2 regions of the Streptomyces sp. NBC_01171 genome follow, and region 2 is predicted to be linked to the other one. Evidence: riboswitches for the same ligand, from Rfam matches in the RefSeq annotation. Region 2 holds a riboswitch; the other holds the start of a gene.
The links. A riboswitch is a leader RNA that binds a small molecule or an ion and turns the genes downstream of it on or off. The one in region 2 is predicted to bind S-adenosylmethionine.
Positions count from the first base shown of each region.

Region 1: it holds a riboswitch for S-adenosylmethionine, as region 2 does, so the genes downstream of both, OG448_RS22240 (aminotransferase class V-fold PLP-dependent enzyme) here and thrC (threonine synthase) in region 2, are expected to answer to the same signal.

Region 1 covers NZ_CP108609.1:4,823,607-4,834,067, forward strand. The annotation lists gene OG448_RS22215 (heme-copper oxidase subunit III) at 1-530, shown strand, start outside; gene OG448_RS22220 (c-type cytochrome) at 591-1,403, shown strand; gene OG448_RS22225 (Rieske 2Fe-2S domain-containing protein) at 1,400-2,458, shown strand; gene OG448_RS22230 (cytochrome bc complex cytochrome b subunit) at 2,455-4,092, shown strand; gene trpD (anthranilate phosphoribosyltransferase) at 4,244-5,308, shown strand; SAM riboswitch class IV at 5,416-5,532, shown strand; gene OG448_RS22240 (aminotransferase class V-fold PLP-dependent enzyme) at 5,703-7,058, shown strand; gene OG448_RS22245 (Lrp/AsnC family transcriptional regulator) at 7,251-7,532, opposite strand; gene OG448_RS22250 (rhomboid family intramembrane serine protease) at 7,529-8,299, opposite strand; gene OG448_RS22255 (hypothetical protein) at 8,462-8,701, shown strand; gene OG448_RS22260 (NYN domain-containing protein) at 8,766-10,109, shown strand; gene OG448_RS22265 (NlpC/P60 family protein) at 10,320-10,461, shown strand, end outside.
Region 2 covers NZ_CP108609.1:3,666,828-3,677,288, forward strand. The annotation lists gene OG448_RS17065 (CBM35 domain-containing protein) at 1-295, shown strand, start outside; gene OG448_RS17070 (1-phosphofructokinase family hexose kinase) at 309-1,238, opposite strand; gene nagA (N-acetylglucosamine-6-phosphate deacetylase) at 1,356-2,519, opposite strand; gene OG448_RS17080 (ROK family protein) at 2,519-3,463, opposite strand; gene OG448_RS17085 (ABC transporter substrate-binding protein) at 3,602-4,852, shown strand; gene OG448_RS17090 (DUF3263 domain-containing protein) at 4,888-5,112, shown strand; gene otsB (trehalose-phosphatase) at 5,149-6,009, shown strand; gene OG448_RS17100 (trehalose-6-phosphate synthase) at 6,241-7,656, opposite strand; gene OG448_RS17105 (glucosyl-3-phosphoglycerate synthase) at 7,730-8,674, opposite strand; SAM riboswitch class I at 8,856-9,013, shown strand; gene thrC (threonine synthase) at 9,031-10,305, shown strand; gene OG448_RS17115 (MoaD/ThiS family protein) at 10,302-10,461, shown strand, end outside.

The DNA.
Region 1 (10,461 bases), 1.2 Mb from region 2:
TTTGGCTGAGTTCCGAGCTGATGTTCTTCGCGGCCCTCTTCGCGATGTACTTCACCGCTCGATCGGTGACCGGACTGGATCACTGGAAGGAGATGGCGCACGCGCTGAATGTGCCCTTCTCCGCGACGAACACCACGATCCTGGTGCTCTCCTCCCTGACCTGCCAGCTCGGCGTGTTCGCCGCCGAGCGCGGGGACGTGAAGAAGCTCCGCGGGTGGTTCATCGTCACCTTCGTGATGGGTGCGATCTTCATCGGCGGACAGATCTTCGAGTACACGGAACTGGTGAAGAAGGACGGCATCTCGCTGTCCTCCGACGTCTACGGCTCCGTGTTCTACCTGACCACCGGCTTCCACGGCCTGCACGTGACGGGCGGACTCATCGCCTTCCTGCTGGTCCTCGGCCGCACCTACGCGGCCAAGAGGTTCACTCACGAGCAGGCGACCGCCGCCATCGTCGTGTCCTACTACTGGCACTTCGTCGATGTGGTCTGGATCGGCCTCTTCGCCACGATCTACTTGATCAAGTAGCGGGCACCGCCCGCACATCCAGAAGCACCGACGCAGAAGATCCTGACACCGGGGTAATCCGTGAAAAAGCTCTCCGCACGACGACGCCATCCGCTGGCGGCGGTCGTCGTACTACTCCTCGCGCTGGCGGCCACTGGGGGGCTGTACGCCGCGTTCGCGCCCGCGGGCAAGGCGCAGGCCGATGAAACCTCCCAGTCCCTGACCATCAAGGAGGGCCAGAAGCTCTACGAGGTCGGCTGCGCAAGCTGCCACGGCACCGGTGGCCAGGGCTCCTCCGACGGCCCGAGCCTGGTCGGCGTCGGCGCCGCCGCGGTCGACTTCCAGGTCGGCACCGGCCGGATGCCCGCCTCCAGCTCGCAGATGGCCCAGATCCCGGCCAAGAAGCCGATCTACAACCAGGCCCAGATCGACCAGCTCGCCGCGTACGTCGCGTCGCTGGGCGCCGGCCCGAACGTGCCGACCAAGGAGCAGTACTCCAAGGACGGCGCGGACATCGCCGCGGGTGGCGAGCTGTTCCGCACCAACTGCGCGCAGTGCCACAACTTCACCGGCAAGGGTGGTGCCCTCACCAAGGGCAAGTACGCGCCGAGCCTCGAGGACGTCGCGCCCAAGCACATCTACGAGGCCATGCAGACCGGCCCGCAGAACATGCCGTCCTTCCCCGACACCACCATGACGGAGAAGAACAAGAAGGACATCATCGCGTACCTGAACGCGGTCAACAGCAGCGAGACCGAGAACCCCGGCGGCCTTGAGCTGGGCGGACTCGGCCCGGTCAGTGAGGGCCTGTTCGCCTGGATCTTCGGCCTCGGCGCGCTGATCGCGGTCGCCGTCTGGGTCGCCGCTCGGACCGCAAAGGCCAAGAAGTCATGAGTAGCCAAGACATTCCAGAAGAGAACCTGCCCGCCGCGCAGGACCACCCGCACGGCTCGGTGAGCGTCGCGGACGAAGAGACGCCGTTCGCCGATCCGGGTATGCCGCCGCACGAGCACCGTGCGCAGGACATCGACGAGCGGGCCGCCAAGCGGTCCGAGCGCGCGGTCGCCCTGCTGTTCACGATCTCGATGCTGGCCACCCTCGGCTTCATCGCGTCGTACGTGACGATCCCGCACGACCAGTCGATCTTCGTCTTCCCGATCGGGCACATCAGCGCGCTCAACTTCGCGCTGGGCCTGACCCTCGGTGTGGCGCTGTTCTGCATCGGCGCGGGCGCCGTCCACTGGGCGCGCACCCTGATGTCCGACGTCGAGATGGTGGCCGAGCGCCACCCGATCGCGGCGGACCCCACGGTCCGCGCACAGGTCTTCGACGACTTCCGCCAGGGAGCCGCCGAGTCCGGCATCGGCCGTCGCAAGCTGATCCGCAACACGATGTTCGGCGCGCTCGCCCTGGTGCCGCTCTCCGGCGTGATGCTGCTGCGCGACCTCGGCCCGCTGCCGCACAACTCGCTCCGCCACACGCTGTGGGCGAAGGGCAAGCTCCTCGTCAACGTCAACACCAACGAGCCGCTGCGTCCCGAGGACGTGGCCGTCGGCTCGCTGACCTTCGCCAAGCCCGAGGGCCTGGAGGAGAAGGACGAGGACTTCCAGGACCAGATCGCCAAGGCCGCCCTGATGATCGTCCGGCTCCAGCCGAACGACATCAAGGACAAGCAGGAACTGGCCTGGTCCCACGAGGGCATCGTCGCGTTCTCGAAGATCTGCACCCACGTGGGCTGCCCGATCTCCCTGTACGAGCAGCAGACGCACCACGTGCTCTGCCCGTGCCACCAGTCCACCTTCGACCTCTCCGACGGTGCCCGAGTGATCTTCGGCCCCGCCGGTCACGCCCTGCCGCAGCTCCGCATCGGTGTGAACGACGAGGGCTACCTCGAGGCGCTCGGCGACTTCGCGGAGCCCGTCGGTCCTGCATTCTGGGAGCGCGGATGAGTACTGAAGCGAACGAAGCCCCCCGCTCTCGCGGGAAGGCGCCGGCCGGCGAGCGCATCGCCGACTGGGCGGACGGCCGGCTGGGGATCTTCTCCCTGGCCAAGGCCAACATGCGCAAGGTCTTCCCGGACCACTGGTCGTTCATGCTGGGCGAAGTCTGCATGTACAGCTTCCTCATCATCATCCTGACCGGTGTGTACCTGACGCTGTTCTTCCACCCGTCGATGAACGAGGTGGAGTACCACGGCAGTTACGTCCCGCTCCAGGGACAGCTCATGTCGGAGGCGTTCAACTCGACCCTGCACATCTCCTTCGATGTGCGCGGTGGTCTGCTCATCCGGCAGATCCACCACTGGGCCGCGCTGATCTTCCTCGCGGGCATGTTCGTGCACATGATGCGCGTGTTCTTCACCGGCGCGTTCCGCAAGCCGCGTGAGGTCAACTGGCTGTTCGGCTTCCTGCTGTTCGTCCTCGGCATGTTCACCGGTTTCACCGGTTACTCGCTCCCGGACGACCTGCTCTCCGGCACCGGTGTGCGCTTCACCGAGGGCGCGATCCTGTCCATGCCGATCGTCGGCACGTACATCTCGTTCTTCCTCTTCGGCGGGGAGTTCCCCGGCCACGACTTCGTGGCCCGGTTCTACTCGATCCACATCCTGCTGCTGCCGGGCATCATGCTCGGCCTGATGGTGGCGCACCTGATCCTGGTCTTCTACCACAAGCACACGCAGTTCGCGGGTCCGGGGAAGAAGGAGACCAACGTCGTCGGCATGCCGCTGCTGCCGGTGTACATGGCCAAGGCCGGAGGCTTCTTCTTCCTGGTCTTCGGTGTCATCGCGGCCATCGCGGCGGTCACCCAGATCAACCCGATCTGGGCGATGGGCCCCTACCGGCCCGACCAGGTCTCCACCGGCGCCCAGCCCGACTGGTACATGGGCTTCGCCGAGGGTCTGGTCCGCTACATGCCGGGCTGGGAGATCAACTTCTGGGGCCACACGCTGGTCCTGGGCGTGTTCATCCCGCTGATCCTGTTCGGTGTCGTGCTGATGGCCATCGCGGTCTACCCGTTCATCGAGTCCTGGGTCACCGGTGACAAGAACGAGCACCACATCCTGGACCGCCCGCGCAACGCCCCGACGCGTACCGCGTTCGGCGTCGCCTGGGTCACGGTGTACATGATCGGTCTGGTGGGCGGTGGCAACGACCTGTGGGCCACCCACTTCCACCTGTCGATCAACCAGGTCACCTGGTTCGTCCGGATCTTCTTCTTCGCCGGACCGGTGATCGCGTTCATCGCCACCAAGCGGATCTGCCTCGGCCTCCAGCGCCGGGACAAGGACAAGGTGCTGCACGGCCGCGAGACCGGCATCATCAAGCGCCTGCCGCACGGTGAGTTCATCGAGGTGCACGAGCCGCTCAGCCAGGAGCAGCTCCACACCCTGACGGCGCACCACCAGTACGAGCCCGCCGAGATCGGCCCCACGGTCGACGAGAACGGGGTCGAGCGCAAGGTGAAGCCCACCGAGCGGCTGCGGGTCAAGCTGTCCAACGCCTACTACGGCAAGGACAACCAGATCCCCAAGCCGACCGTCGACGAGTACAAGGAGATCACGAGCGGCCACGGCCACCACTGATCCCCGCGCGCGTCGCCACGCCACGGCCGAAGGGCCCCGTCCGGAACACCGGCGGGGCCCTTCGCCCTGTTCGGGCTGGATAGGGTGGGAGCGGGCACCCCGCGTGCCCCGGAACACCTGATCTTCCTCACACACACCCAGGAGCGGCCTGATGAGCGCTGTGACCCCCGCTGGAGGCGACACCGCGGCGGGCCGTTCCTGGCCCGAGGTACTGAACGCCCTGCTGGAGGGCCGGGACCAGAGCGCCGACGCCACCGCCTGGGCGATGAACCGGATCATGCGCGGCGAGGCCACGGACGCCCAGATCGCGGGCTTCCTGGTGGCGCTGCGGGCCAAGGGCGAGACGGTCGAGGAGATCACCGGGATCGTCCGGGCGATGTACGACCACGCCAACGTGATCGAGGTGCCCGGCCGGACCGTGGACATCGTCGGCACCGGCGGGGACGGCGCCAAGACGGTGAACATCTCCACGATGTCCTCCATCGTGGTCGCCGGCACCGGCGCGAAGGTCATCAAGCACGGCAACCGGGCCGCGTCCTCGGCCTCCGGTTCCTCGGACGTGCTGGAGCGGCTCGGCGTCAACCTGGAGCTGACGCCGAAGCGGGTGGCGGAGGTCGCGGAGGAGGCGGGGATCACCTTCTGCTTCGCGGTCAAGTTCCACCCGGCGCTGCGTCATGTCGGCGCCGCGCGCGGCCAGCTCGGCATCCGTACGGTCTTCAATGTGATCGGTCCGCTGACCAACCCGGCGCGGGTGCGGTCCCAGGCGGTGGGCGTGGCGAACCTGGCCATGGCGCCGATCGTCGCGGGCGTCTTCGCCGAGCGCGGCAACTCCTCGCTGGTCTTCCGGGGCGAGGACGGACTGGACGAGCTGACCACGACCTCGCCCTCGCGGGTGTGGATCGTGCGCGACGGCAAGGTCACCGAGGAGGTCTTCAACCCGCGTGACGTCGGCATCGAGCTGGTGCCGGTGGAGGCGCTGCGCGGCGGCGACCCGGCGTACAACGCGATGGTGGCCCGGCAGGTGCTGGAGGGCCAGCGCGGGCCGGTGCGGGACGCGGTGCTGCTGAACTCGGCGGCCGCGCTGGTGGCGCTGGACCCGACGGAGGAGCCGCTGGCGGACCAGCTCCGGGCGGGCATGGCGAGAGCTGCCGAGTCCATCGACTCCGGGGCGGCGGCGCGCACGCTGGAGCGCTGGGTGGCTGCCAGCAACCGGTAAGTGGTGTTTTTCGGCGCGGCGGGGAGCGGTTGCTCTCCGCCGCGCCGGCGTTTCGGCATCCGGACGCCGGTTGCGCCGCGCGCACCGTCCGGCTAGCTTCCTGATCAGGTCATGAGCGACAGCCATGCGGCCCCGGCCGGCTGTCCGGCAACCCTCCGTCCGTGGCGGGGTGCTCCGGGTGAGGACCAGGCCGTAGCCCAGAAGGTCTACGGCAAGCGCGGACCCCTCGAGAACCAGGGGTCCTGGTCGTACGAGGGAGCTTTTTTCCGTGAGCAAGCGAATGCGCTAGGGCCGCCGAGCCCCGCCTCCGCACACCCCCTTTCACTCTTCCTCCGGCGCCGCGTACGCATGCCCTGCGCGCGGTGACTCCGGCCTGCCTCACGGGAGTTCAGCCATGTCCGTCTCCACCGCCTTCGCCCCCGCCCCCGCCGCGACCGAAGCCGTGCCCGCCCCGCTGCCGGTGCTCGGCCGGGACGTCGCCGTGCCGCTCGTCACCGGGGGAGAGGTCGGCTACGCCGCGCTCGACTACGCCGCCAGCGCCCCCGCGCTCCAGCGGGTCTGGGACGACGTCGCCGCCTACGCCCCCTACTACGGCAGCGTGCACCGGGGCGCCGGGCATCTCTCGCAGCTCTCCACCGAGCTGTTCGAGAACGCCCGCCGCACGGTCGCGGAGTTCCTCGACTGCCGGGGCGACGACCAGGTGGTCTTCACCCGGTCCACCACGGACTCGCTGAACCTGCTGGCCCGCGCGCTGCCCGCCGGGTGCGAGGTGTACGTCTTCGAGACCGAGCACCACGCCGCGCTGCTGCCCTGGCGCGAGGCCGACGTGACCTTCCTGGACGCCCCGCGCAGTGCCGCCGGGGCCGTGCGCACGCTGGAGCGGGCCCTCGCCGCCCGGGACACCGCGCGCCCCGCGCTGGTCTGCGTCACCGGCGCCTCCAATGTCACCGGCGAGCTGTGGCCGGTGCGCGAACTGGCGGCCGCCGCGCACGCGTCCGGGGCGCGGATCGTGCTGGACGCCGCCCAGTTGGTGCCGCACCAGCCGGTGAGTGTGCGCGAGCTGGACGTCGACTGGATCGCGTTCTCCGGGCACAAGCTGTACGCGCCCTTCGGCTCCGGGGTGCTCGCCGGGCGGGCCGACTGGCTCTCGGCTGCCGAGCCGTACCTCGCGGGCGGCGGCGCCAGCCGCACGGTGGCCCGGCGGGCCGACGGCCGCGTGGAGGTGGAGTGGCACGAGGGCGCCGCCCGGCACGAGGCGGGTTCCCCCAACGTCATCGGCGCCTACTCGATCGCCTCGGCCTGCCGGGCGCTCACCGAGGCAGGCCCTGAGGCGCTGGCCGCCCGTGAGCGGCACCTGCTCGGGCTGCTCCAGGCCGGCCTCGCCGAGGTGCCCGGGGTGCGGGTGCTCTCCCTGTTCGGCGACGACGCCCCGCGCGTGGGCGTCCTCTCCTTCGTGGTGGAGGGCTGGAACAGCTCCCACCTCGCCGCCGCGCTCTCCGCCGAGTACGGCATCGGCGTCCGCGACGGCCTCTTCTGCGCCCACCCCCTGGTGCACGCCCTTCTCGGCACGGCCGCCGCCGAGCAGGCCGGCTGCGGCACCGGCACCCTGAACGCCGTCCGCGTCAGCTTCGGCGCGGGCACCCCGGACGAGCACGTCACCCGCTTCGTGACGGCCCTGCGCGAACTGGTCACCCGCGGCGCCCGCTGGACCTACCGCACGGAAAACGGCCGCTGCGTCCCGGAGAGCTGAGGCGCGGTTCCGGCGGCCCGGGGCTCGACCCGGTCGGACGGCGTCGGCTCGATGGGGGGAAGGGCGGCCCGGCGGATGCCCCGAAGCGGCCGCCCGCCGCCGTCGGCCTGGCGACGGGCCCGGTCGTCCGGCCGCAGCGCCCAGGACCCTGGCGGCGCCGGGTGGGACTTCGCGGCGCCGCCCCCGGAGGGGCTAGCTGTCGAGGCCGATGGCGAAGGCGGCTTCCAGGTCGTGCTGGGAGTAGGTGCGGAAGGCGACGTGGGTGTCGGTGCCCTCCACGCCCTGGATCTTGCTGATGCGGCCGGGGATGACCTCGGCGAGGTCCTCGTGGCGGGCCACGCGGACCATGGCGATCAGGTCGTAGGTGCCGGTGACGGAGAAGACCTCGCTCACGCTCTCCAGCGCGGCGATCTGCTCGGCGATCTCCGGAATCCGGTCCACGCTGGTCTTGATCAGGACGATCGCGGTGATCACGGCTGGTTCTCTCCCTTGGACGCCGTAGCCGGGGCGGGCTCAACTCTAGCCTCGCCCGGCCGGTCGTTCGCGCGCTGCTTCCTGCCGTACCGCAGCCAGGCGTAGCCGAAGCCCAGGCAGAAGCCGATCACATGGGCGAGGTAGGCGACGCCGGGACCCTCGGGCGCGCGGCCCGCCGCGTACCACTGGAGGCCCGCCCAGAAGGGCAGCACCACCCAGGCCGGGAAGCGCAGCGGGAGGAAGAAGAGGAACGGGAGGAGACTGGTGACACGGGCCCGCGGAAAGAGGTGGAGGAAGGCGCCGAGGACCGCGGAGATGGCCCCCGAGGCGCCGACCAGGGACTGCTCGGAGTCCGCGTTGGCCAGCGCGTACCCGAGCAGGGCGAGGTAGCCGCAGCCGACGTAGAAGAGGGCGAACTCGACGCGGCCCATCCGTTCCTCGGTGAGCACGCCGAAGACGAAGAGGAACAGCATGTTGCCGAGCAGATGCACCCAGCTCCCGTGCACGAACAGCGCGGTCACCGGGGTGAGCGCGTCGCGCACCGGCTCCGCGAAGAGACCGGCCGGGATCACCCCCCAGTGCCGGAAGTACGCCCGCTGCGCCGCGAGCAGCGCGTCCCCGGTGCCGTACGTGTGGGTGAAACCGGAGGCCGGGCCCAGCAGGAAGATCAGGCAGCACAGGGCGATGAGGCCGTACGTCAGCGGCGCGGGGGTGCCCCGGACCGCCCTGACGGTCCGGGCGGCGGTCGTGCTCCACTCTCTGATCATGAATACAGAGCATGACGTAACCGGACGCACCGGTACAGACCGCCTCGCCGCTTCGGACAGGCGGGCGGCGAACACCCGGCAGGCCGTAGGGTTACGGCCACACGCGCCGGACCCGGCGCGCCGAAGTCCGCCGGACGCGACGAGAAGGAAGCGAGCTGCGCCATGACGGTTCCTCCGCCGACCGCCACGACACGCTGGCGCTGCACCCTGTGCGGCAACCTCACCCGGTTCGACGTGACCCGTTCCTCCAAGGTCGTCGAGTACGTCCACCTCGACCTGGCCGGGGAGCCGTCCGTCGAGGAACGCGAGGTGGTCAGTGAGACCATCGAGTCGGTCCGTTGCCGCTGGTGCAACGCGGTGGACCAGGTGGAACTCGTGGACAGGCCGGGCGCCGCCTCCTGAGGCGGAGCGGTCCGCGCGGGATCGGACGGATGGGTCGGGCATGTCGGGCATTGGGGTGTGACGGATGGTGGAGACCGCGGGCGGGGGGCCGGAGGACGGCACCGCCGAGGTGCTTGACCGTCCGCTGCCCGACGGCGTGCGCCGCCGGGTCGTGGGAATCGTCTCGGACGCCTTCGGTGCCCTGACCATGGCCGAACTGCCCGCTCCTCTGAGGCAGTACGCCCGGTTCGCGCCGAACCGGCGGGCCAAGTTCGCCGGGAACGCGATGGCCGCCGCGCTGGAGACGGAACGCCTCTTCCGGCAGCGGATCGGCGAGCGCTACAAGGAGACCCAGCCCGAGCTGTGCGGCGCGCTGGAAGCGGGCGCGCCGCCCCCGGCCGCCGACCCCCTCGACGTCGCGGCCGCCGCCTATGTGCTGCGCCCGCCGGGCTGGGCCAAGCTGGTCGCCGCGGCCGGCGAGGAGGCCCAGCGCGCCGACGCCGAGCGCGTGGACGAGGAGAGCCGCGCCGAGCTGGAGAAGCTGCGCGAGGAGCTGGAGCGGGCCCGCGAGCACACCCGCGCCGAGACCGCCCGGCTGCGCGCCGAGCTGGACGCGGCCAAGAAGGAGGCCGACGCACTGCACCGCAAGCTGCGCTCGGCCCTGAGCGACGTCAAGCGCGGAGAGGCCGCGCTGCGCAAGGAGCGTGCCGAGACCGAGTCCGCGCGGGCCGAGGGCCAGGCGGCCGTCTCCGCCGCCGAGAGCGAGTCCCGCCGGCTCAAGACCCGCCTCGGCGAGTCGGAGGCCGCGCTGGAGGCGACCCGCCGCGCGGTCCGCGAGGGCCGCAGCGTGGAGGACATGCGGGTACGGCTGCTGCTCGACACCGTGCTGGAGGCGGCTCAAGGGCTGCGCCGCGAACTCGCCCTGCCGCCGGTGTCGGTGCGTCCGGCGGAGACCGTGGACGCGGTGGAGCCGGGCCGGATGACCCCCAAGGACATCGCCGCCCGCGCCCTGTCCGAGCACGACCCGGCCATCCTCGACCAGTTGCTCGCGCTGCCGCAGGCCCATCTGGTGGTCGACGGCTACAACGTCACCAAGACCGGCTATCCGCAGATGCCGCTGGAGAAGCAGCGGCTCAGACTGCTCGGCCAGCTCTCCGCGCTCGCCGCGCAGACCGGCGCCGAGGTCACCTGTGTCTTCGACGGCGCCGAACTGGCCGCACCGGTACTGCTCGCGCCGCCGCGCGGGGTGCGGGTGCTGTTCTCCAAGCCGGGCGTGACGGCGGACGAGCTGATCCGCCAGCTCGTCCGCGCCGAACCGCCGGGCCGGCCGGTCATCGTGGCCTCCACCGACCGCGAGGTGGCGGACGGTGTCGCACGCGCCGGCGCGCGCCCGGTGGCCTCTGCGGTACTTCTCAAGCGACTGTCCTGAACGCCCAACGGACGTGCCGCATGACCGGATTGAGGGCGTCTGTGGGGTACGGAGAGTCAACCCGACGTCACGTGTGGTGCGTTGAGTGCAAAATATGCAGCGAGGGACTGGATTTTTTGCTGTGAGGATTTGAACTGATCACAACTGGGTCACTAGGGTCGGTTCGAACCTCCGAGCGGGTGATCACTCACAAGAAGGAGTTCGTCCTCAGTGGCGTCCCATCGTCGACCCAAGCAGCCGAGTCGCACGCGTGTCACCGTGCTGACCACCGCGGCGGCCGCCGCCGTCGCGCTGAGCGCGAACGCGGCCAACGCGGCCCCGAGCGAGAAGCCCGGAAAGACCGAGGTCAAGG
Region 2 (10,461 bases):
CTGGACGGTGGACGTACCGAAGCCGGGCAAGTACACGCTGAACGTCAACTACGGCGTGCCGGGCAAGGACGCCAACACCACCCTGACGATCAACGGCACCTCGCAGAACCGGCCGCTGAACATGTCCAACTTCGCCCACGCCCCCGAGGGCGACTGGGAGCGCGGCTGGACCCACACGTGGGCGAACCTTCAGCTCCAGAAGGGCTCGAACACGATCAGCATCTCGTGCGGCAGCGGCAACCAGTGCGACGTCAACCTGGACCAGTTCTGGCTGGAGAAGGGCTGGCGGAACTAGCCGGTCAAGGCTCTTACGCCGCCGATTCCTCGTCCGTCACCGTGGCCTGTCCCAGCAGCCGCTCATAGTCCGCCGGGTCGAACTCCCCGGCCGTGGGCGCCAGTACGGCCGCTGCCGAGAGGGCGGTGGCGCGGGTCAGGCGGGCGGGCCAGGGGAGGCCGTCGACCAGGCCCGACAGCACGCCCGCGACCGCCGCGTCGCCCGCGCCGGTCGGGTTGCCGCGCAGGCGGGCGGGCGGGGCGGCGCGCCAGTGGCCCTCCGGGGTCGCGGCCAGCAGACCGTCCGGGCCCAGGGAGGCGACGACCGCCTGGGCGCCCCGGCGGCGGGCGTCGCGGGTCGCGCGGGCCGGCTCGTGGGAACCGGTGAGTTCGGCCAGCTCCAGGGCGTTGGGCTTGACGATGTCGGGCCGGGCCGCGATCCCGCGCCGCAGCGGCTCCCCGCCCGTGTCCAGCAGCACCGGCACCCCGGCCGACCGGGCCAGCCGTATCAGCCCCGCGTACGCGCCCACCGGCACACCCGGCGGCAGGCTGCCGCAGAGGGCGACCGCCGAGGCGTCCGCGAGCAGAGTGTCGTAGGTGCGCAGGAAGGCGGCCCACTCGGCGGCGCCGATGTGCGGGCCGGGCTCGTTCAACTGGGTGGTGTCACCGGTGAGTCGGTCCACCACGGCGACCGTGCGGCGGGTCGCCCCGGCGACCGGAACCAGCGCGTCGGTGATCCCCGGCGTGGACGCGAGCCTCTCGCGCAGCACCTGGCCGGTCGGGCCGCCCGCGAAGCCGGTGACCGTCACCCCGTATCCGAGCGCGGCGAGCACGCGGGCCACGTTGACGCCCTTGCCGCCGGGCCGTTCCACGACCTCCGACACCCGGTGCTCGGCGTGCGGCCGCAGCGACGTCACGCGGTACGTGATGTCGAGAGCGGTGTTCAGCGTGACCGTCAGGATCACCCGGTCCGACCTCCCTCGATGTCCGTACGCCTCGGTTTCCGGGGGCCTGATCATGCCAAAGAGACGGCGTCCGGCCCAGTTGGGGAACGGACGCCGTCTCTTGAAGCCGGGTACGGATCAGGGCAGTTGGGGCGTGATCACCCATTCACCCCGGCGCATGACGCCCTTGAGCGCGAAGTCGCCGTCCAGCAGCACGAGGTCGGCGTCCTTGCCGGGCTCCAGCGAGCCGACCCGGTCCGCCATGCCGAGCAGCCGGGCCGGGTTGGCCGAGAGTGCCTTGACCACGTCCGTGACCGGGAGCCCGTCCACGGTGACCGCCCGCTGGAAGGCGCGGTCCAGGGTCAGCGTGGAGCCCGCGATGGAACCGCCCTCCACCAGCCGGGCCACGCCGTCGCGTACCTCGACCTCCAGCGGGCCGAGCAGGTAGCGGCCGTCGCCCGAGCCCGCCGCGTCCATCGCGTCGGTGATGAAGGCGACCCGGCCGGCCCCCGCGTGGTGGAACGCCAACTGGAGTGCGGCCGGGTGCAGATGGGTGCCGTCGTTGATCAGCTCGACGGTGATCCGCCCGTCCTCCAGCAGCGCGGTGATCGGGCCGGGGTCGCGGTGGCCGATCGGGGGCATCGCGTTGAAGAGGTGGGTGGCGACGGTGGCGCCCGCGTCGATGGCGGCGACCGTCTGCTCGTAGCTCGCGTCGGTGTGCCCGACGGCCGCGATCACGCCCTGCTCGGCGAGAAGCCGTACGGAGTCCAGGCCGCCCGGCAGCTCGGTGGCGAGGGTGACCATCTTCGCGTGGCCGCGCGCCGCGTCGACCAGCTTGCGGACCTCGGCCGGGTCCGGGTCGCGCAGCAGCGCCTCGGAGTGCGCGCCCTTGCGGCACGGGGAGATGAACGGGCCTTCGAAGTGGACGCCCGCGATGTCACCCTGCTCGGCCAGCTCGGCCAGCAGCCCGGCCTGGCGGGCCAGTACGTCCAGGTCGTCGGTGACGGTGGACGCGACCAGCGTGGTGGTGCCGTGCTCGCGGTGCGTGCGGACGGCGGTGAGCGCGTCCTCGGCGCTGCCGGAGAAGGCCGCTCCGCCGCCGCCGTGGTTGTGCAGGTCGACGAAGCCGGGGACCACCCAGTGGCCGGTCACGTCGAGCACGTCGGCGCCCTCGGGCGCGCGCTCCGCGATCCGGTGGCCGTCGACGGCGATCCGCCCGCCGGGCACCTCGCCGGTGGGCAGCACCACGGTGCCGCCGGTGAGCACCAGCGGCCGGCCGGCCGGTGCGCTGTTGTCGGCCATCAGGTGCGTACCTCCGTGGTCTGGGGGATGGTCTCGAGCAGGTCCTGGGCCAGCAGCGCCGCGCCCAGGCAGCCGGCGCCGTCGCCGAGGGCGGCCGGGACGAGGGCGGGCGCGCTCTGGAAGGTGATCCGGCGCTCGATGGCCGCGCCGAGCGGCCGGAACAGCACGTCACCGGCCTCGGCGAGGCCGCCGCCGACGATCAGTGTGCCGGGGTCGAGCAGGGTGAGCGCGGTGACGAGGCCGTCCGCGAGCGCGTCGACCGCCTCGGTCCAGACGCGGGCCGCGTCCGGGTCCCCGGCGGCGACGGCCCGCGCGCAGTCGGCGGCGTCCGCGTCCGCGCGGCCGCTCGCCTTCGCCCAGGCGGTGCCGACGGCGGCGGCGGAGGCGTACCGCTCCAGGCAGCCGGTCTGGCCGCACGGGCAGGGCTCGCCGCCGGGGCGTACGACGATGTGGCCGATCTCCCCGGCGAAGCCGTTCGCGCCCGCCTCGACGCCGCCGGCCAGGCCGATCGCCCCGGCGATCCCGGTGCCCAGCGCGACGAACAGGAAACGGCCGGTGCCCCGGCCGGCCCCGGCGCGGCCCTCGGCGAGGCCGCCGGTGCGCACGTCGTGGCCGAGGGCGACGGGCATGCCGAGCCGCTCGGTGAGCAGGGCGCGCAGCGGTACGTCGCGCCAGCCGAGGTTGGCCGAGTACAGCGCGGTGCCGCGCGCCTCGTCGACGGTGCCGGGGACGGCCACGCCGGCCGCGAGCGCGGGGGCGCCGAGGCGCGCGGCGCCGTGCGCGCGCAGGTCGGCGGCGAAGGCGAGGAGGTTCTCGACGACCGCTCCGGGACCGCTCTCGCGGCCCGTCGCGCGGCGGGCGCGGTGCAGCACCGCGCCGTCCTCGCCGACGAGCGCGGCCTTCATCGAGGTACCGCCCACGTCCAGGGCGATGACATGTCTCACCGGCCCAGTGTGACCCGCCGACCCGCGAGAGGTCTAGTCCACTTACGTGGTGTAGACCTTATGCGTTCGAGATCGAATGGTCTGACCAAGGGGATAGGGGCTTTGAGGGTGCGTCGGCGTACGGCAGGAACGATCGCGGTGGTGTCCGCACTGGGCATGACGGCGATGCTCGGCGGCTGCGGGAGCACGGGCTCCTCCGACACGACCCTCAAGCTGGTGGCCGCCGACTACGGCGACTCCGCCGCCAACAGCTCCAAGAAGTACTGGGCCGCGCTGGTCGACGCGTACGAGGCGAAGCACCCCGATGTGAAGGTCCAGGTCAGCGTCTACTCCTGGAACGACGTCGACGCCAAGGTCAAGGAGATGGTCGACTCCGGGAACGCGCCCGACATGGCCCAGATCGGCGGGTACGCCGACTACGCGGCCGCCGGGAAGCTGTACCCGATGTCCGACACGCTCTCCATCGGCACCCAGGCCGACTTCGAGCCGCAGCTCGCCGCCGCGGGGGACTGGAACCACACGCCGTACGCGATGCCGTTCGCGGCCTCGACGCGCGTGCTCTTCTACAACAAGTCGCTCTTCCAGCAGGCCGGCATCACCCCGCCCACCACCTGGGACGAGCTGGCCTCCGACGCCGAGGCGCTCAAGGCCAAGGGCGTGAAGTACCCCTTCGCGCTGCCGCTCGGCCCGGAGGAGGCGCAGGCCGAGACCATGCAGTGGCTGCTCAGCGGCGGCAGCGGCTACACCGACGACATCGGCACGTACACGATCGACTCCGCGGTGAACGGCGAGACGTTCACCTGGCTCAAGGACGACCTGGTGGGCAAGGGGCTCACCGGTCCGGTCGCCCCCGGCCGGCTCAACCGGGCCGCCGCGTTCGCCGCGTTCGCGGACGGGCAGGTCGGCATGCTCAACGGGCACCCCACGCTGATCCGGCAGGCCGAGGCGAAGGGCGTGAAGTTCGGCATGGTCCCGATGCCGGGCCGCACCGGACGGGCGCGGGCCGCGATGGGCGTCACCGACTGGATGCTGGCCTTCAAGCAGAACGGCCACGCCCGCCAGATCGGCAGCTTCCTCGACTTCGTGTACGAGCAGAAGAACGTCCTCGACTTCTCCCGCAAGTACGGTCTGCTGCCCGTCACCACCTCCGCCTCCGAGGCGATGAGCCAGTCGGACGCGAAGACCGACGTACCCCTGCACGCCTTCCTGGAGCAGTTGCCGACCGCCGAGCAGTACCCGGTGAACAAGACCTCCTGGGCCGCCGTCAGCGCGGCCGTGAAGAAGGACATCGGGCAGGCGGTCTCCCCGGACGGCAGCCCCGCGGGCGTGCTGACCCGGCTCCAGGCCGCCGCCACCGCCGCCGACAGCACGGCGCAGTCCCAGGGCTGAGCCCGCTGTCAGGGGTCGGGGTTACGGTTGCCGACATGGAACTCGGCAGCCGTGAGAAGTCGATCCTCGCGCTGGAGCGCCGGGGCTTTCCCGGCCCCGGCGCGAAGGAGCGCGCCATCCGCGAGCAGCTCGGTCTCGCCCCGGTCCGCTACTACCAGCTCCTCAACGCCCTGCTGGACGACGAGCGCGCCCTCCGGCACGACCCGGTGACGGTCAACCGGCTGCGCCGGGTCCGCGAGGCGAGAAGGTCGGAACGCTGAGGCGTGAGGGCGGCCCGGCGCGGATAGTGTCGCCCTATGGGCAACCCTGACAACACCGCCGAGGACAGTGCGCTGCCGGTTCCGGTGACCCAGGCGGGCCGCGACGGTCTGCGGGCACTGCTTGAGCGGCCGCGTACCGCCGTGATCGGCCTGGACTTCGACGGCACGCTGGCCCCCATCGTCGCCGACCCCGACCAGGCCCGCGCCCACCCCGGCGCGGTGCCCGCGCTGGCGGCGCTCGCGCCGAAGGTGGCCTCCGTCGCCGTGGTCACCGGCCGCCCGGCCGGGGTCGCGGTCCGCAACGGCGGCTTCGCCGGGGTCCCCGGCCTGGAGCACCTCGTCGTCCTCGGCCACTACGGCGCCGAGCGCTGGGACGCCGCCACCGGCACCGTCACCGCGCCCGCCCCGCATCCCGGCATCGCCGCGGTCCGCGCGGAACTCCCCGGCGTCCTGGACCGGGCCGGTGCCTGGCCCGGCACCTGGATCGAGGAGAAGGGCCGCGCGGTCGCCGTCCACACCCGCCGTGCCGAGGACCCCGAAGCCGCCTTCGAAACCCTCCGCGCCCCCCTCACCGACCTCGCCACCCGCCACGGCCTCATCGTCGAGCCCGGCCGCCTCGTCCTCGAACTCCGCCCGCCCGGCATGGACAAGGGCGTGGCCCTCCTGGACCACCTCCGCACCACACGCGCCGAATCCGTCCTCTACGCCGGCGACGACCTCGGCGACCTCCCCGCCTTCGCGGCCCTGGAAAAACTCCGCTCCGAGGGCACCCCGTCCCTCCTGGTGTGCAGCGGCAGCACCGAGGTGACGGAGCTGGCGGAGCGGGCCGACCTGGTGGTGGACGGCCCGGCGGGTGTGGTGGACTTGCTCGGAAAATTGGCGGCGCACCTCGGCTGAAGCCGAAGGTCACCGGGCGACGTGGGGCCCGCCGCACGGCGCGACCCGGTCACGACGACGGTCTGCCGCGCGCGGCGGTCGGTACGGGTGCCGTGCTGGTGACCGCCGCGCTGTTCGGCTTCCTGGCCGACCGCAACCGGCTCGCCGCCCGGGCCGGGGCCGGTCTCACCACCGCCCTGGGCATCGGCTGGCTGGCCTGTCACTGAGCAGACCGCCGGCCGATGCGTCGGCTCAGCCCCGCAGTGCGTTCAACTGCTCCAGGAACCACTTGGCCGGGGGGAGGGCCGTCGCCGCGTCGGAGAGGTGCTTGGAGCGTTCGGCGCGGACCGGGTCGGGGAGGGTCAGGGCCTCGTGGAGGGCCTCCGCCGTGCCGACGATGTCGTACGGGTTGACCGTGATGGCGTGCTCGGACAACTCCTCGTACGCGCCCGCCTCGCGGGAGAGGACCAGGGCCACGCCCTCGTCGGAGACGACCGGGACCTCCTTGGCGACGAGGTTCATGCCGTCGCGGATGGGGTTCACGAGGGCTACGTCGGCGAGGCGGTAGGCGGCCAGGGAGCGGGCGAAGTCGTCGTCGAGGTGAAGGAGGACCGGCGTCCACGTGGGGGTGCCGTACTCGGAGTTGATCTGCTCCGTCACCCGGCGGACCTCTTCCATGTAGGAGCGGTACAGGGCGAGGTCCTGGCGGGAGGGGTAGGCGAAGGCGACGTGGACCACGCGTTCGCGCCACTCGGGGTGGTCCTCCAGGAGGCGCCGGTACGCCAGCAGCCCGCGCACGATGTTCTTGGACAGCTCGGTACGGTCCACCCGGACGATCGTCCGGCGCCCCTCGCCGATCTCCTCCCGCAGCAGAGCCATCCGCTCGTCCACGTCCGCCCGGTGCGCCCGCTCCCGCAGGAACTCCGCGTCCGCGCCCAGACCGTGCACCCCGATCTCCGTACCCGACGGGATGCCCGGACCCAGGACCGCGTGACAGCAGTCGGTGAACGCGTCCGCCCAGCGCCGGGTCAGGAAGGCCGCCCGGTCCGCGCCCAGGATGCCGGTGAGCAGCTCGGCCGCGATGTCGTCCGGGAGCAGGCGGAAGTAGTCCGGCGGCGCCCAAGGGGTGTGCGAGAAGTGGCCGATGCGCAGGTCGGGCCGGAGCTTGCGCAGCATCCGGGGGGCCAGCGCCAGGTGGTAGTCCTGGATCAGCACCGCCGCCCCCGGCGCCGCCTCCTCGGCCAGGGCCTCCGCGAACGCCTGGTTGTAGGCGCGGTAGGCGTCCCACTGCCGGCGGAACTCCGCGTCGAACACCGGCTCCAGCGGCGTCTGGTACAGCATGTGGTGCACGAACCACAGCGCCGAGTTGGCGATCCCGTTGTACGCGTCGGCGTAGACCTCCGCGTCGATGTCCAGCATCCGCACCCGCTGCCCGCCGGTGTCCTCGGCGGGGAGCAGTGCGCCGTCCGCGCGCCGCACCGCCTCCCGGTCGCCGTCCCCGAGCGCGGCGCACACCCACACCGCGTCCGTGTCCGGACCGATCGCCGACAGCCCCGAGACGAGACCGCCGCCGCCCCGGCGGGAGCTCAGCTCACCGTCCGGACCGACCGTGTACGAAACCGGGCCGCGATTGGACGCGACCAGCACCTCAGCACCCTGCGTAGCCATGGCCTCAACCTAGCCCGGCCCACAAATGCTCAAACGTACGCGCGACCGGCGAGCCGACCGTATACAGCCCCGCTCACGCCACCTCCCGCGCCGCGTACTCCGCGATCTCCGCCATCGGCGGCCGCTCCTCGGTGTCCACCGAGTACGTACGCGGCTCGAAACCGCCCACCCCCCGCTCGAACTGGGTCAGCGCCGGCCGCACCAGATGCCCGCGCGCGAGCCGGAGCTGGGCGGTGCGGTAGATCGCGGCGGCCATCCGGCCGAGCGCCTGCCCGTCCTGGTGCCGGTGCTTGCGCACCCCGACGTCCACCTGGGCCAGCGCGTCCAGCCCGACCAGATGCAGCGAGTCCACCAGCATGCCCAGCTCGACCCCGTACCCCACCGGGAACGGCAGCCGCTCCAGCAGGGAGCGCCGGGCCGCGTACTCCCCGCCGAGCGGCTGCACGAACCCGGCGAGTTGCGGCCAGTGCATGTTCAGCAGCGGGCGGGCCATCAGCTCGGTCACCCGGCCGCCCTGCCCGGCGGCGCCGCCCAGTGGACGGTCGTACATCGCCTTGACCAGGTCGATGCCCGGATCGGTGAGCAGCGGGCCGACGATGCCGAGGACGAAGTCGGAGGAGAACTCCTTCAGGTCGGCGTCCACGAAGGCCACGATGTCCCCGCTGGTCGCCAGCAGGGAGCGCCACAGCACCTCGCCCTTGCCGGGCACGGCGGGCAGCCGGGGCAGGATCTCGTCCCGGTGCACCACCCGCGCGCCCGCGGCGGCGGCCACCTCGGCGGTGCGGTCGGTGGACCCGGAGTCCACCACGACTATCTCGTCCACCAGCGGCGCCTGGAAGACCAGGTCGTGGCGGATCACGGAGACGATCTCGCCGACCGTCGCCTCCTCGTTCAGCGCGGGCAGCACCACGGAGACGCGCTGCCCGGACCGCTGCTTGGCGGCCAGCACACGGTGCAGCGGGCGGTCGGCCACGGACCAGGAGCGGGTGGCCAGCCAGCGCTCGGTTTCTTCCAGCATGGTCTGCGGCTCCTCACTGTGGGGACGTGTCTGCGCGGGCCGGCCGGTTCGGCGCCGGTCCCCGCGTGATCCATCTCGCGGTTCGGACGACACCTTCAACTCTCCTGGCCTTCGGTTACAGTCTTGAACAACGCCGATGACCATCGCATGTCGAGGTCGGACGGCGTTCACAACCGAATACCGCTCATCCAGAGGGGCAGAGGGAAACGGCCCGATGAAGCCCCGGCAACCCTCCAGCCGGTCTCCCGTGCGCGACACGTCGCGGCACGCGCGAGGCTCCCGGCTAGGGAAGGTGCCAAATCCGTCTCACGGCGAGATGCGTCGTGAGGAAGATGAGGAGAAAGGGCCTCGCCTCCATGGCTGTGCAGACTGTCGCCACCCCCACCGTCGATCTCGGACCCGCCGCCGCCCTGAGCTGTCGGGAGTGCGGACACCGCGTCCCGCTCGGTCCCGTCTTCGCCTGCGAGGAGTGCTTCGGGCCGCTGGAGATCGCCTACGACTTCTCCGCGTACGACACCGAGAAGCTCCGGACGCGCATCGAGTCCGGCCCGGCGAACATCTGGCGCTACGCCCCGCTGCTGCCCGTCCCCGCCGACGTGGCCGACAAGCCGAACCTCAACCCCGGCTGGACCCCGCTGGTCAAGGCCGACCGTCTGGCCCGTGAACTCGGCGTCACCGGCGGGCTGTTCGTGAAGGACGACTCCGGCAACCCGACGCACTCCTTCAAGGACCGCGTCGTCGCCCAGGCGCTGGAGGCGGCCCGCGCCTTCGGCTTCACCACCCTCTCCTGCTCCTCCACCGGCAACCTGGCCGGCGCGGTCGGCGCGGCCGCCGCCCGCGCGGGCCTGCGCTCCTGCGTGTTCATCCCGCACGACCTGGAGCAGGGCAAGATCGTCATGGCCGCCGTCTACGGCGGCGAGCTGGTCGGCATCGAGGGCAACTACGACGACGTGAACCGCTTCTGCTCCGAGCTGATCGGCGACCCGGCCGGCGAGGGCTGGGGCTTCGTCAACGTCAACCTGCGGCCGTATTACGCCGAGGGCTCCAAGACGCTGGCGTACGAGATCTGCGAGCAGCTCGGCTGGAAGCTGCCCGACCAGCTCGTGGTGCCGATCGCCTCCGGCTCCCAGCTCACCAAGATCGACAAGGGGCTGAAGGAGCTGATCGCGCTCGGGCTGGTCGAGGACAAGCCGTACAAGATCTTCGGTGCCCAGGCGGAGGGCTGCTCGCCGGTGTCGGCCGCGTACAAGGCGGGCCACGACGTGGTGCGGCCGCAGAAGCCGGACACCATCGCCAAGTCGCTCGCCATCGGCAACCCGGCCGACGGGCCGTACGTGCTGGACATCGCGCGCCGCACCGGCGGGGCGGTGGAGGACGTGACGGACCCGCAGATCGTGGACGCCATCAAGCTGCTGGCCCGCACCGAGGGCATCTTCGCCGAGACGGCGGGCGGGGTGACGGTCGGCGTCACCCGCAAGCTGATCGAGTCCGGCGCGCTGGACCCCTCGCTCACCACCGTCGTCCTCAACACCGGCGACGGCCTGAAGACCCTGGACGCGGTCGCCGGCACCGGTCTGACCGCGACCATCCGCCCGAACCTGGACTCCTTCCGAGAGGCTGGCCTCGCATGAGCGTGACCGTTCGCATCCCGACCATCCTGCGCACCTACACCGGCGGGCAGGCCGAGGTCGCCGCCGAGGGCGGCACGCTCGCGGAGGTCATCGAGGACCTGGAGAAGCACCACCAGGGCATCGCCGCCCGCGTCCTGGACGACCAGGGCAAGCTGC